DNA from 3 places in the Micromonospora sp. WMMD961 genome. Region 3 is predicted to be linked to each of the others. Evidence: riboswitches for the same ligand, from Rfam matches in the RefSeq annotation. Region 3 holds a riboswitch; each other region holds the start of a gene.
The links. A riboswitch is a leader RNA that binds a small molecule or an ion and turns the genes downstream of it on or off. The one in region 3 is predicted to bind cobalamin.
Positions count from the first base shown of each region.

Region 1: linked by a shared signal. The riboswitch ahead of O7614_RS22130 (hypothetical protein) and the one ahead of O7614_RS20790 (acyl-CoA thioesterase) in region 3 are both predicted to bind cobalamin.
Region 2: linked by a shared signal. The riboswitch ahead of O7614_RS15080 (CbtB-domain containing protein) and the one ahead of O7614_RS20790 (acyl-CoA thioesterase) in region 3 are both predicted to bind cobalamin.

Region 1 covers NZ_JARUBJ010000002.1:4,904,083-4,908,627, reverse strand. Annotated here, with positions in the region: gene O7614_RS22140 (MFS transporter) at 1-830, opposite strand, end outside; gene O7614_RS22135 (ABC transporter substrate-binding protein) at 1,117-2,016, shown strand; gene O7614_RS22130 (hypothetical protein) at 1,910-2,272, opposite strand; cobalamin riboswitch at 2,250-2,467, opposite strand; gene O7614_RS22125 (superoxide dismutase) at 2,774-3,388, shown strand; gene O7614_RS22120 (superoxide dismutase) at 3,396-3,656, shown strand; gene O7614_RS22115 (hypothetical protein) at 4,145-4,545, opposite strand, start outside.
Region 2 covers NZ_JARUBJ010000002.1:3,352,794-3,357,338, forward strand. Annotated here, with positions in the region: gene O7614_RS15055 (GH92 family glycosyl hydrolase) at 1-154, shown strand, start outside; gene O7614_RS15060 (hypothetical protein) at 272-454, opposite strand; gene O7614_RS32225 (hypothetical protein) at 571-978, shown strand; gene O7614_RS32230 (helix-turn-helix transcriptional regulator) at 975-1,187, shown strand; gene O7614_RS15070 (histidine phosphatase family protein) at 1,247-1,843, opposite strand; gene O7614_RS15075 (CbtA family protein) at 1,840-2,613, opposite strand; gene O7614_RS15080 (CbtB-domain containing protein) at 2,604-2,807, opposite strand; cobalamin riboswitch at 2,842-2,994, opposite strand; gene O7614_RS15085 (hypothetical protein) at 3,263-3,397, shown strand; gene O7614_RS15090 (ABC transporter permease) at 3,890-4,545, shown strand, end outside.
Region 3 covers NZ_JARUBJ010000002.1:4,588,861-4,593,405, reverse strand. Annotated here, with positions in the region: gene O7614_RS20795 (copper resistance protein CopC) at 1-1,364, opposite strand, end outside; cobalamin riboswitch at 1,493-1,707, shown strand; gene O7614_RS20790 (acyl-CoA thioesterase) at 1,827-2,339, shown strand; gene O7614_RS20785 (zinc-dependent alcohol dehydrogenase family protein) at 2,506-3,492, shown strand; gene O7614_RS20780 (HD domain-containing protein) at 3,723-4,301, opposite strand.

The DNA of each region.
Region 1 (4,545 bases), 320 kb from region 3:
GCCAGCCCTGCCAGGGCAACGGTCACCTCCGCAGTCCGGTCAGCCCAGCGGCCCCACCACACGCGGGCCAGCAGACCCGTCACGCCGAACGCGGCGAGCAGAGCTCCGCCCGTACCCGTGCCCAGGCCCAGCCGCTGGGTCGCGTAGAGCGGAAGGTAGGTGTTCACCGCCGCCAGCCCGGTGCCCAGCAACAGCGAGAACGCCACCAACCAGGCCAACCAACCGGTCGGTGCCGACAGCCGCCACCATGAGCCGGCCGCTACCCGGCGCGCGACAGTCGGAACCGACCACCACACCGCGATCACCGTCGCCAGCGGGACCAACGCCGACACCCGCAACGCCACCCGCCAGTCGGCCAGAGCAGCCACCGCCGGCAGTACGAGCCCGCACGTGAACGCCGCCAACTGCACCCCCGCCTGCTTCACCCCGATGGCGCTACCCCGACGCTGCGGCGGAACCGCGCCGGAGACCAACACATTCGTCGCCGGATTGGCCAGTGCCTGCCCCACGCCCGCCACCGCCACCGCCACCAGAAGCCACCCGTAACCGGGCGCCGCGGACGCGCCGAGCAGGGCCACCAGCACGGCCACGCACATCGCCAGAAGTCCCCGCCGCGCTCCACCCAGGTCGATCAGGTGCCCGGCGATGAGAGACACCACCGCCGCGACCGCGAAGGACACCGTCACCACGGCACCCACCGCCGTTCGGGACAGACCCAGGTCGGCAACCAGGAACGGGGCCAACGCCGATGTGGCGTACAGCGCCGTCATCGACGTGGCCATCGCCGCCGTCGCCACACCCGTCGGAGCCCACCACCGCTCAGCCGTCATCACACGCCCCGTTCCGGTCTGACACCACGTCCGTCGAGTATCAGTCGGGCGACGGCAGACGCCAGTTCCCGTAGCCGCAAGAAGTGTCGACCAGTGCCTGCTCGGGATACACGAGAGTCTGGCCGACGTCGCCCCCGTCGACGACCCGGCGGCCCGTACGTCGACTGTCGCCCGTTGGGTCGTGGCGCGATCACGGGAGCTGCCGCAGGGTCGTTCGTCAGATGCAGGGGGTGCCACGCGCTGTCGGAGTGGACGCGGCTTGGTCGTGCCTGGTAGGCAGGCGGGTGTGCGGATCGTCTCACTGCTGCCGGCGGCCACGGACATCGTGGCCATGCTCGGCCTGACCGGGTATCTGGTCGGCCGCACGCACGAGTGTGACTGGCCGCCGGGGGACCTGGCCGGTGTTCCGGTGGTGACCGGAACGTCTCTGCCCGAGGCGTTGACGAGCCGGGAGATCTCAGCGGCGATCGCCGGCGACGCGCACCGAGGATCGTCGTTGTACCAGCTCGACGTGACGACGCTGGAGGACCTGAAGCCGGATCTGATCCTGACCCAGGACCTGTGCGACGTGTGCGCGGTCTCCTATGCCCGGGTGAATGACGCGGTTCGGTTGATCGACCTCGACACCAGGGTGGTGTCGCTGGAGGCGAGGACCATCGGCGGGATACTGGACACGGTCGGCGCCGTAGCCGCCCTGACCGGCACGACCGGCAGGGCGGCGGAGATCCGGGCGGACGCCGAGCGTCGTCTCGGCGCGCTGCCCGGCGCGCTGCCCGGCGCGCCTACGGTGCTGTTCGTCGAGTGGCTCGACCCGTTGATGCCGGGCGGGCACTGGGTGCCGGAGCAGATCACCCTCGGGGGTGGACGGCCTTTGCTGCTCGGCCCGGGGGCGCACAGCACCCCACATCAGTGGTCGGTGGTCGCCGACCTGGCTCCGGACGTGGTGGTGTTCGGGCCGTGTGGGTTCACGCCCGAACGGACCATCGACGAGCTGTCCGTGGCAGCCGGGCAACCCGGCTGGGTCGACCTGCCTGCGGTTCGTCGGGGCCAGGTGTGGGTGGTCGACGGGCCCGCCTACTTCAACCGCCCCGGCCCGAGGGTCGTCGACGGTGCGGAGATCCTCGCCGCCATCCTCGCCGGCCGCCCGGATTCCCGCGCTCGTCAGGTTTCCGCCGGCGTAGGTTGACGCCGCCTGGCCGACGCGGGCATCGTCGCACGCCAGGGTGGGGCGGCGGCGTGCCGCGCCGCCCCACCCTGCGCTCAGGTGAGCGTGCTTCGGACCTCGGCGGCGCCAGCGACGAGGCGGGCAGCACCTCGCCGAACTCGGAGTAGCACAGGTGGGTGTGGATCTGGGTAGCGTCGGCGACTCCGCTGGCGGCGAGCCGGAACGCCTCGCCCTGACCCTCCCGGGGGGCCGACGGCGGCGCACGTGGTGCGGGCAGGTCTTCGGACGCGCGGGCGTGACCGGGGCGAACCGATCTCCTACTGGCCGTCGCTTCCCAGACGCTCACGCGTCCAGTGCGTATTACGGCGGTCGTGCCCACTCACCGCTGCGGGGCAGTCGCGGTGTCGCACTGGGTGCCCTCTCACGACGTCGCACCGAGACGGTGCGGCGAACCAGCACTGCCGACCATCGTACGGCCGTGAGCTGATCCTCGGTGCCGCAGGCTTATCAGACCCTCGACACGACTCGACCGGTTTCGGGGCTCCTCGGCAGCGACGGCGCGCCAACCCAGGTCGCCGAGCTGGGCGAGATCGTCTGGGTGTTCCTCCGAACCCCTGTTTTAGGCCGAGTCCGAGTGGCCAGCACGCCGACGCCAGCGTCCGCGCCGACGTGCTCGACGTGCGCGGGCCGATCAAGTCACGTCCCCCGACGACATCCAGACCCTTGTTGCAAGATAATGGCAACAGCCAAACTAAGGCAGCACTGAGAGGAAGTATTCATGGCCGTGTACAACCTGCCCGACCTGCCCTACGACTACGGCGCACTCGAACCCGCCATGTCCGGCGAGATCCTGGAGCTGCACCACGACAAGCACCACGCCGCGTACGTCAAGGGCGCCAACGACGGGCTCGACCGGCTCGCCGAGGCCCGCGACAAGGGCGACTACGCGACGCTGGTCGGGTTGGAGAAGACGTTCGCGTTCAACCTGTCCGGGCACGTACTGCACTCGATCTTCTGGAACAACCTGTCCCCCGACGGCGGCGATCGTCCCGACGGTGAGTTGGCGGCGGCGATCGACGAGCACTTCGGCTCGTTCGACGGGTTCGCCGGTCAGTTGTCCGCGGCGACCAAGGGTGTGCAGGGTTCGGGTTGGGGTGTGCTGGCCTGGGAGCCGCTCAGCCAGCGGCTGATCGTGGAGCAGGTCTACGACCACCACGGCAATGTCGGACAGGGCTCCACCCCGATCCTGGTGTTCGACGCCTGGGAGCACGCCTACTACCTGCAGTACCGCAACGTCCGCCCGGACTACGTGGACCGGCTGTGGAACCTGGTCAACTGGACCGACGTGATCTCCCGCTTCGACGCCGCCCGCGCCGCCACCCCGAAGATCTGACCCGGGCGTGAGCGGGTACACCCCCGAGGCGGCCGAGATCGTCCAACGCGCCGCCGGGGTCATCGCCGCCAAGCATCGCGGTGATCTCGCCGGCGCGGAGGAACTGATGTCGGCGTTCAGCTCCGAGCAGGCCCGCACTCTCGGCTTTTACCTGCTGGCCGATCTCGCTCTGGGCCTGGTGAAGGCGCAGAGCGGCCAGTCGATGGACGACCTGGTCCGGGAGCTGTCCCTGCTCCTGGCCGAGACTGCCCAGTCCCCGCCAGCATGATGATCCGCTGGGTTCCGCCCACGGGCGGAACCCAGCGGGCAGCCGCAACGCCCACCGCCCAGCCAGAGGGTCCCGATGCGCCGAAAGATCGAACACCGTGTCGGGACTGTGGACGGGCAGCCGATGATCGTGCTGACAGCGGCCGACTTCGAGCGGCTCGACGCCGCCCGTCGGCAACTCGGTGCCAGTGAGGCCCAAGCGCATCAGCTTCGCCAGCAGTTGAAGGACACCCGACGTCGAGTAGCCCGCCTGGAGGGCCTGCTCGCGGCGTGCGCAAGCCTCGGGCTACCGGGCCCGGACGCAGGCCGTCGCTGTCCTCACCAGAGTGACGACCTGGTTAGTTGATCAACCCGATGTTCAGGTCGTGGTCTGTCCGGCGCACCGTTCGCGGTTCACCTCGTCATCCTCACCTGAGCGGCGGCGGACGGTTCGACCGGCGGATGGTCAGCGACGGCCGGGCCGCCGCTGACCATCGCGCTACCCGGCGCTCAGGCGCCGTAGCGCAGGTAGATCGTGTCGCCGACGGTCACGGTCGTGCCGCGGGTCGCGGTGACCGGGGAGCCGCCGTCGCGGGCGACCTTCCAGGTCGAGGAGCCGCTGTTGGCCAGGCCGTTGACAGCGGTGATGGTGCCGGTGCCGCTGGTCGGGTTGAGGGCCGTGACGCAGCCGCTCGGGGTGGCCGCGCCGACGGCGGCGTCCAGTACTGCGCCGAGGGTGGTGGTGGCGGCGGTCGGCGTCAGGGTGACCGCGCACGGCTTGATGCTGCCGCTGCCGTTGTCGATGATGACGGCGAGCCGGGTGGCGGTGCCGGCGGTGAATCCGCTCGCCGCGACCCAGGTGGGCGCGCCGGCGGTGACCGGCGTCGGGGGAGCGGCGGTGTAGCCGGCGC
Region 2 (4,545 bases), 1.2 Mb from region 3:
CGCGCTCAGCACCGTGCGCGCGAACGGTGACGGTGTCATCTCCGGTACGACGGTGAGCGTGCCCGGATCGGCCAAGGCCGGGCCGACGAGCGTCACGCTGACCGGTGCGACGTCGGCGACGAAGGTGTCCCGACCGTTCACGGTCACCGGCTAGAACGGATTCGACGCGTAGGGCGGGCCGTGCTCACGGCCCGCCCTACGCCATTCGACCTCACGGGTTCGCTGGGACAGTCCGCGTCTCGATGCCGTACGGCCACGGCGCTCCTCGGGGTCAGTCGGGCAGCTCCCAGATGAACACGAGTCCTGCGGGCGTCGCCTGGAACGAGTGAAGAGTCCAGCCGTTCTCCGTGCCCTCGTCCAGGACGGGCTGAATCATCTCCTCGGCGATCCTGTCTTCATCCTTGGCGGTGAGCACAGCCTTGATGATCCTGTTCTGCGCCTTGTAACGGGCCATCGCTGCCTCCGTGAATCGTGGGAACGCCGCCGGAGTCAAGCATGCTTGACTCCGGCGGCTAAGGTCAAGCGTGCTTGACGCGACAACGCAGAGGGAGGGCCGTGGAAGCCTGCGACGTGACCACGAAATATCGGGACTCCAACCGGGCTGCTGTCCGGCTGGCGCTGTGGACGCTGGCCTGGGTGGTCAGCCTTGCCGCAGCCAGATTCGGCCCTGAATTGCTGCGGGAGGCGCAGAGGTCGCCAATGGCGAGCTGGATCCTGGTCGGAGTCAACGCTCTTGTCGGTGCCGCCTGGATCGTCGCTTTCGCGAGCTTTCTCCGAGCAATTGATGATCTCTGGCGCAAGGTCATGCAGGATTCGCTGGCGGTCACCCTCGGGGTGGGCTGGGTCGTCGGCTTCGCCTATGTCGCAGCCGACGCCGCCAGGCTCATCACCCACGACCTCAACATCGCACTCTTTCCTCTGCTCTTGGGGGTCGTCTACGTCGTCACGTCCGTCATCGGCTGGATCAGGTACCGATGAAGAACCGGATCGCCGCCCTCCGAGCCGAACAGGCGTGGACGCAAGCTGACCTGGCTCAGCGCGTTGGCGTCTCACGACAGTCGATCAACGCGATCGAGACCGGGAAGTTCGACCCGAGCCTGCCCGTCGCGTTCCGTCTGGCCAGGCTCTTCGGTCTGCCGATCGAACAGATATTTGTCGACGAGTCGACCGACACGCAGATGCCCTAGCCCAGGCGACCATCGCGGCCCGTGACACAGAGCCCGCCGAACAGCGGTGTGGCGATGGCTCAGGCCACCCGGGGCGGGCCCAGTCGGAGGTGCCAGCGCGACCCACGGCCGGTCAGCCGGACGATCGCCAACGGCTCCACGTCCACCTGCCGGTACGTCGCCAGGGGCAGGTCCAGGGCGTGCACGACCGCGACCCGGATCACCAGCGGGTGGGCGACTGCGGTGATCCGCTGGTGAGCGCCTCGTTGCCGGTCCAGCCAGCGACCGACGCGGTCCCGCAGGGCGGCGACGGATTGACCGCCGTGCGGTGCGGACTCCGGTTCGGACATCCATTCGTGCAGCGCCTGCGGTTGCTCGACGGCGATCTCCTCGATCGACCGCCCGGTCCAGTCGCCGTAGTCGCAGTCCGCCAACGCCGCCTCGATGGTGGGCAGCAACCCGAGCGCGTCGGCGGTCTGGGTGGCCGCCGCCGCCGGACTGGACAGGCAGGCGCGGTCCACGCCGAGGTGCCCACGTCGGTCCGGTCGATCCTGGGCCAGGGCGAGGGCGGCCCGCCGGCCGCCCTCGTCCAGGCCGTCGTCAGGCCCGCCGAAGCGGGCCTGACGCAGGGCGGTGGTGTGCGCGTGGGCGACCAGCCGGAGGCTGGTCGCGGTCACGTGCTCGGAAGTGCTGCGGCGGTCCGACGACGCCGGTCGTGGTGCATCAGGGCGCCGAACAGCAGACCGATCCCGGTCCAGAGCACCACCTGGGTGCCGAGGGAGGCCAGCCGGAAGTCCCACAGCAATGTCGCGGGGAAATCGGCGGGAACTTCCTGGAACGACGGAAGCACCACGTAGGACACCACGGTGACCAGCAGGAATCCGCCGACGGCCGCGGCGGCGCGCTGCCACAGCGGGGCCTGGGCGCCGACCGACCGGTAACCCAGCGAGCCCGCCCACACGGCGACCAGACCGAGCACCACCATCAGCAGGTAGGTGACGGTGCGTTGGTCGATGGTGGCCGGGTCGCCGACCGCCGGCGGGTTCGCCGGGTACTTGAGGAACGGCACGATCACCGCGCCGAGCAGCGCCGCGCCGGCCAGCAACAGGGCCGACCGTCCGTCGTCGTAGCTGCGCCGTCGGCGTGACAGCAGGACGTACGCGGTGGCCAGCAGACCGCCCATCGCGGCACCGAACAGGCCGGTGGCCAGGAACAGGCCGCTGCGCTGCCCGTTGCGGCTGACCAGGGCGTCCTCGTGGTCGTGCGCGCCCGCGACGGGCTCGGTGTGCGCCGACGCCGCCTCCTCGATGGCGATGGCCGCCTCGACGTGCGGTTCGCCCGCGACATAGGCGAACGTCCCGGCGAGCAGCCCGGCGATCAGGCCGGCGAGCAGCCCGCGGACGAGGACGGTGACGAACGGGGGAGCGGTGCTGGCGTTCAGTGGCACGGAACACCCAGCAGGTGCCGGCCGTCGTGCATCAGCTCGTGCAGGTACATGCCATTGCGCGACACCGCACCCTGGTCGAAGGCGACGAGGTAGGCCAGCAGGGCGAGCGCGACGACGGTCGCCGTCACCGTCCACAACAGACGAGTGGTGCCAGCGGGGGTCACCAACGGCCGGCTGGACGTGGAACTGGACATGTGATCACAGACCTCCCCGGGGATGACGCGTCCCCATCGCAAGGCTGCGGACGACCGAGCGTCCTGGCTCGCGGCCCCTCGTCATGGGGGAACCGCTCACAGTGGCGCGACCGCGCCGGAATCACACCGGCTTCCCTCGCGTCGCCGCAGATAGTGGGTCGACGGTATCGGCGCCGCCTCAGGCGGTCAACCCGGCCACGGGCGCGGACGCGCCACCGGCCGACGCACAGGGGTTGGCGTCGGTACCGGCGGATCCGACACGGCGAAGGTGTACGCGGTCATCCGCGAGGGTGGCTGCGGAGTTTCGCCGCCGAGCCGAACACGACGGCGAAGCTCTCCGGCCTGGTGACCGAGGTGAGCGGTGGCCCCTGGACAGCGGCGGACCTGCGGCCGGCCGTCGAGCACGCGCTCGACGTGTTCGGGCCGGGCCGGCTGATGTTCGGCTCGGACTGGCGGTGTGTCTGCTCGCCACCTCGTACACCCGCTGGGTGCGGGTCCTCGGCGATCTGCTGGACCCACTGGCCGACGACGAGCGTGCGGCGATCTGGCGGCGGACAGCCTGCCGGGAGTACCGGCTTACGGCGTCGTGATCCGGCAGCGGCTCGCGGGCTGTGCCGTCGGCAGGTCTCGGCGAGACGGCCGTGCCCGCGACCGCCTCCGGGCATAGGATGTTATCGATAACATGCTCGCGTTGATCCACCGGAAGGTGCGAGGTGCGCATGGTCGTTGGGGCCGGACTCGCCGATCCGGTGTGGACCGTCGCTGGCCGATTGTCCGCCGGTCGCACGTCGGGCGGTCGGGTCCGTGCCACTCGGCCGCAGTTGTGCCGTTGTGATCAGACCTATGCGTCGGGCGGCGCTGGTAACGATGACAAAACATGGTTGTAAGACCTTGGCAACGCGCATTGGCGCATGGCATGGTAACGGCTGATCAAGGAAAACATCTGATCTATCGTCACGGTGAGGCAGGTTCAGGCCAGGCCCTCTCCTCTCTTGGGAGGCTCGGTCGCTCATAGGTGCTCGGCACCACGACGGGTCCTCCGTCGAGTGCTGGCCCCACGCTTGGGGAGGTCAGGTCCGACGATGAGTACCGTCGAGGCATCCGCCGGCACGCAGCGCGGCGAACTCGCTGACTGGTTCCGGGAGCGGATCTCCCACGCCGTCTCCGAGTTCACCGCCGCCACCGCGTTGGTCGTCCTGTTCGTCGCGTTGACCTTCGCGAGCCCCTACTTCCTGACGGCGGACAACCTCTTCAACATCGGGGCACAGACGGCGGTGATCGCCATCATCGCCACGGCGCAGACGATGATCATCATCACGAAGGGCATCGACCTGTCCGTGGGGTCGGTGGCCGCGCTCGCCGGCGTGCTGGGCGCGATGGTCGTCCGCGACCTCGGCTTCTCCCTCTGGGCCGCGACGGCGGTCGCGATCGGCGTCGGCGCACTGGCCGGGCTGTTGAACGGGCTGCTGGTGACGGCGGCCCGGATACCGCCGTTCATCGCGACGCTGGGCACGATGTCCGTCGGCCGCGGTCTCGTCTTCATCATCACCGGCGCGGTCGGCGTCTACGGCCTGCCCCGGTCGTTCCAGCTGCTGGGCAACGGAGAGATCATCGGTGTTCCGTTCGCCGTCGTGATCACCGTCCTCGTGGCCGTCGGGGTCGCCTTCCTGCTCTCGCAGACCCGCTTCGGTCAGTACACCTACGCGATGGGCTCCAACCTGGAGGCCGCGCGCCGCTC
Region 3 (4,545 bases):
GTGTGCGGGCCGGTGCCCGCCGGGTGCTGGTGCCCGTCGGTCGCGGACACGCCCTGCCCGGAGGCGGGCGGAGCGCCCGCCGGCTGGCGGGCGGTGTTCGCCGGGCTCTGGTCGCCGGTGCCGATGCGAGCCAGCCCGAACCCGGCCAGCAGGGCTACCACCAGGCCGCCGACGAGCAGCGCCAGGTGGCCGTTGCTCAGCCGGGACCCGGGTGTCACGGCGGCGAGGTCCGTGTCGGGCCGTGCCCCGCGGTCGACAGTCGACCCGTCGTCGGTGGCGGTGAGGGCCTTCGTCTCCTGGTCGGCGGTGGCCAGGGCCTTCGGTTCCTGGTCGGTGGGCGTCGGGTCGACCGCGACGCCCGTGCGGGCCGTGACGACCGCGTTGCCGGTACGCGCCGCCGGCACGGCGGCCGGTCGCCGCTTACCGCCCGTGGGCTGCGCACCGACGCCGCTCGCCGCGCCGGCCTTGCCCGCGGAGGTCTTGGCAGCGGCCGTCTTCGCGGCGATGGTCCTGCCCCCGCCGGTCTTGCCGGCGGGCCTGTTCGTGGTACGCGCACCGCCGCCGCGTCGACCTGAGGTCCCCGGTGCGGTACGGCCCCGGCCGGTGGGTTTGCCGGTGGACGCCGTCCGGCGACGCCAGACGACGAATCCGGCCGCCGCCACGAGCGCCGCGATCGCCGCCGCCCAGCCGGCCCAGGCCAGTGCTCCCGAATCGCGCTCCTCGGCCGGCCCGGTCGGCGGGGCCACCGCAGCCCCGGACGGCTGGGTCACCGGCTGCGCCGAGGTTGTCGGCACCGCCGACGCCTGCCCGGACGACCCGTGCTGCTCGGTGGCGGCCACCAGCGCCGGGTCCGGCTGGGTCGTCGGCGGGCTCCACCCCTTGGGCGCCGCCGTCACCGGCCCGTTGTAGCGGAAGGTCAGCGTGCCCCGCACGGTGTCGCCGTCCGAGGCGACCGACAGGTAGCTCACCGAGTACTGGCCCTTGGCCGGCAGGTGGCTGACGGCCACCGTCGACGGGAACCCGGTCGTGTACTCACGTGGCTCGAACTGCCCGTTGACCAGGAAGTACTCCCGTACCGGCTTGTCCAGCGGCTTCGGCTCCCCGTACGACCAGCTGTTGTCGACCCGGATGCCGCCCGGGGCGGTGACGGTGAAGAACGCGTTGGGCGCGGTCTTCTCCGTGAAGAAGAGCTGCACCGCCGTCAACGGCTCGCTCACCGTGGCCCCACCCGCCGGCGTGGACATGGCGAGAGTCCCGTGAGCCGCGGCGGGTTGGGCGGACGCGAGGAGAGCGACCGCCGAGGCGAGGAGGAGCGCGAGGACACCCGAGAGCACCCGCCCCGGAGTCTGAGGGAGACGACGCATCTGAATATCCTGACCCGAGTGAGGCTTTTTTCAAGAGCTGGCGATCTTTTCCTCACATGGCAAAAGCTGACGACGCCGCGCTGGTATCCCCGCGCTGTGCCCCCGGTGCCACGACTTCCCTGGCCAGCTATGCTGCGGGCGGCGCTGGTTCGTCCCGTCGTGACCGGCGGGGCGTCGTAAGAGGGAACCCGGTGGAAGTCCGGGACTGCCCCGCAGCGGTGAGTGGGAACGAACGCCGTCATCAGCACTGGGCCGTCGGCCTGGGAAGCGACGGCCGGTAGGAGACCGGCGCGACCGGTCAGGCCCGCGAGTCCGAAGACCTGCCTGCGCTGCGTACACGACCGTGTGCGCCGCCGTCGGCCTCGCGGGTGGGCTCAGCGGGTGACGTGCCGTCCGTCGGCGCGTGCTCGTCAGTGTTTCCGCGTTCCGGTGGTGTGGTTTCCCGAGGGACGGACTACCGCTGTGCACGACACCGCCACGATCGCCGGCCGAGCGCCGTCGGCGTCGCACCTGACCCTGTCGCAGATCATGGACCAGCACCACACCAACCTGATGGGTACGGTGCACGGCGGCCGGATCCTCAACCTCATCGACTCGGTGGCCGGGGTGGTCGCCGCCCGGCACTCCGACGGGCCGGCGGTCACCGCCGCGATCGACGAGACCGCGTTCCTGCGCGCGGTGCGGGTCGGTGACGTCGTGCACGTCGACGCCCGCATCACCTGGGCCGGACGCAGCTCGATGGAGGTCGCGGTCAAGGTCACCGCCGACCGCTGGGACCGGGCCGTGCCGCCCACCGACGTGGCCACCGCCCACCTGGTCATGGTCGCCATCGACGACGACGGCCAGCCGAGGACGGTGCCGCCGCTGCTACCCGAGACCGACGGGGACCGGAGGCGCTACCGCGAGGCGGAGATCCGTCGGGAGCACCGGTTGGCCTTGCGGCGGGCGCTGCTCGACGGCGCCGAGGACGGCTGAGAGGTTCTCGGACCGCCCGTTGCGACCTTCCTCGGGTAGCTCGCCGCGATCGTCGTCCGGCCGGGCACGCCGGATGCGGACGCAGGACAACTCGGATGTCGCCCGGCCGGCAACCCAATTGGATAGCGTCCAGGTGATGTATCGATCACGGAGGGTGTGAACCGTCATGCGCGCTGCGGTGCTGCGGGAGTTCGACAGTCCACTGACGGTGGAGGACGTCGATCAGCCCGCTCCCGGGGCGGGGCAGGTGCTGGTGCGGATCATCGCCAGCGGGGTCAACCCACTCGACACGAAGATCCAGGCAGGAAAGGCCGCGCACGCGCGGGTCCAGCCGCCCGCGGTGCTCGGACTGGACCTGGCCGGCGTCGTCGCTGCGGTCGGCGCGGAGGTGGCCGGGTTCGCGCCGGGAGACGAGGTGTACGGGCTGTGCGGGGGAGTGGGCGACTTGCAGGGCTCGCTGGCCGAGTACGCCGCCGTGGACGCCCGGCTGCTGGCCCGCAAACCGAGCAGTCTGTCGATGCGGGAGGCCGCCGCGTTGCCACTGGCGGCGGTTACCTCCTGGGAGGGGCTGGTCGACCGGGCGGGGGTCCGCGCCGGGCAGAAGGTGCTGGTGCACGGCGGTGCCGGCGGGGTCGGATACGTGGGCGTGCAGCTTGCCCAGGCGCGCGGCGCCGAGGCGTACGCCACGGGCGGGCCGGCGAGCATGCGGGTGATCGAGAGCCTGGGCGCCGTGCCGATCGACTACACCTCGACCACGGTGGAGGAGTACGTCGAGAGGCACACCGGCGGCGAGGGGTTCGACGTCGTCGTCGACAACGTCGGTGGCGCGACGCTCGACGCGTCGTTCGCGGCGGTACGCACCTATCACGGGCACGTCGTCAGCGCGTTGGGTTGGGGGTCGCACTCGCTCGCCCCGCTGTCGTTTCGTGGCGCGACCTACTCCGGCGTGTTCACTTTGCTGCCGATGCTCACCGGACGGGGCCGCGAACACCACGGCGACATCCTGCGCGAGATCGCGACGCTGGCCGACGCCGGTGCCCTGCGCCCGCGACTGGATCCACGCACGTTCACGCTCGACACGGTCATGGACGCCCACCGGCTGGTCGCCGACGGCACCGCCGAGGGCAAGGTCGTCGTGGACGTCGCCGGTTGAGCAGAGCTGTTCGTTCGGGACGAAGGAGTCTAGCTCTGCGAGGAGCCGATCGACGGAGCTAGTTGTGCTGGGCCACCAAGATCATGCCGTCGTCAGGCCGTCGAAGGTGGATCGGCAGCGACAGAGGTTGACCAACGTTGACTGCCTGCGTCCCAGGTTGAGAGGTGTGATGCCCGCTTTGATCGCCTTCGCCGCCCACCGAGATCAATACAACGCCACGTCTTGAACACTTACTCCTGTGCCGTGGGAGTGAGCCAGGCCAGGGGTTGTCCGCTGAGGGCGGCGTCGGCAAGGCGGTGGGCGCTGGCGGTCTTCAGGGCGGCTCGTGAGCTGTCGATCCAGCGCTGCACGTTGTCGACGCCTTGGTGGCGGTACTCGACGGCTTGGACGAGGCATTCCAGCTTGTCAGCGTCACGAGCGACGACAGCTTCTAGTGTCTCGCCGGCTTCGTATTCGACGACTGCGGCGGTGATGACGTCGGCGACGGCCGGTGGGCAGGCGGCGACCTGGTCGGCGGTGACGGCGGTGTTGGGTACGGCGGTGAGATAGCGCTTGGCGATGTGTGGGATGTCGGTGATTCGGGTTTCCTGGGTGTCGTGCAGGACGCAGAGCATCGACACTCGGGCTGGGTCGGCGCCCTCCATGGCGGCGAGCATCATTCCGATGAGCGCCGTTCGGAAGGAGTGCTCGGCGATGGACTCGGGTTGCTTGACGCCAGCGAACCACCAGCCGGTGCGGGCGGCGCGTTTGAGGACGCCGGCTTCGAAGATGAAGTTCATCGCTCCGGCGGCGTCGTGGTCGTCGGTCATCTGCCCGTCCCTGTGCCGGTGAGTCCGTCCGCCCGCAGGCTGTAGACGATAGAGGTTCCTGCGGCCCGGCGACGAGAAGTTCCACTACAGCGACGGCTCCCATAAGTGGATCCCACCGGACCCGGACTACGACCAGGAGGTCTGGGACGAACAGGTCCGCCAACACAAGCATGGACACCTGTCGGCCGCCTACTTCGACCGCCCCGGCCCGAGGGTCGTCGACGGCGCGGAGATCCTCGCCGGC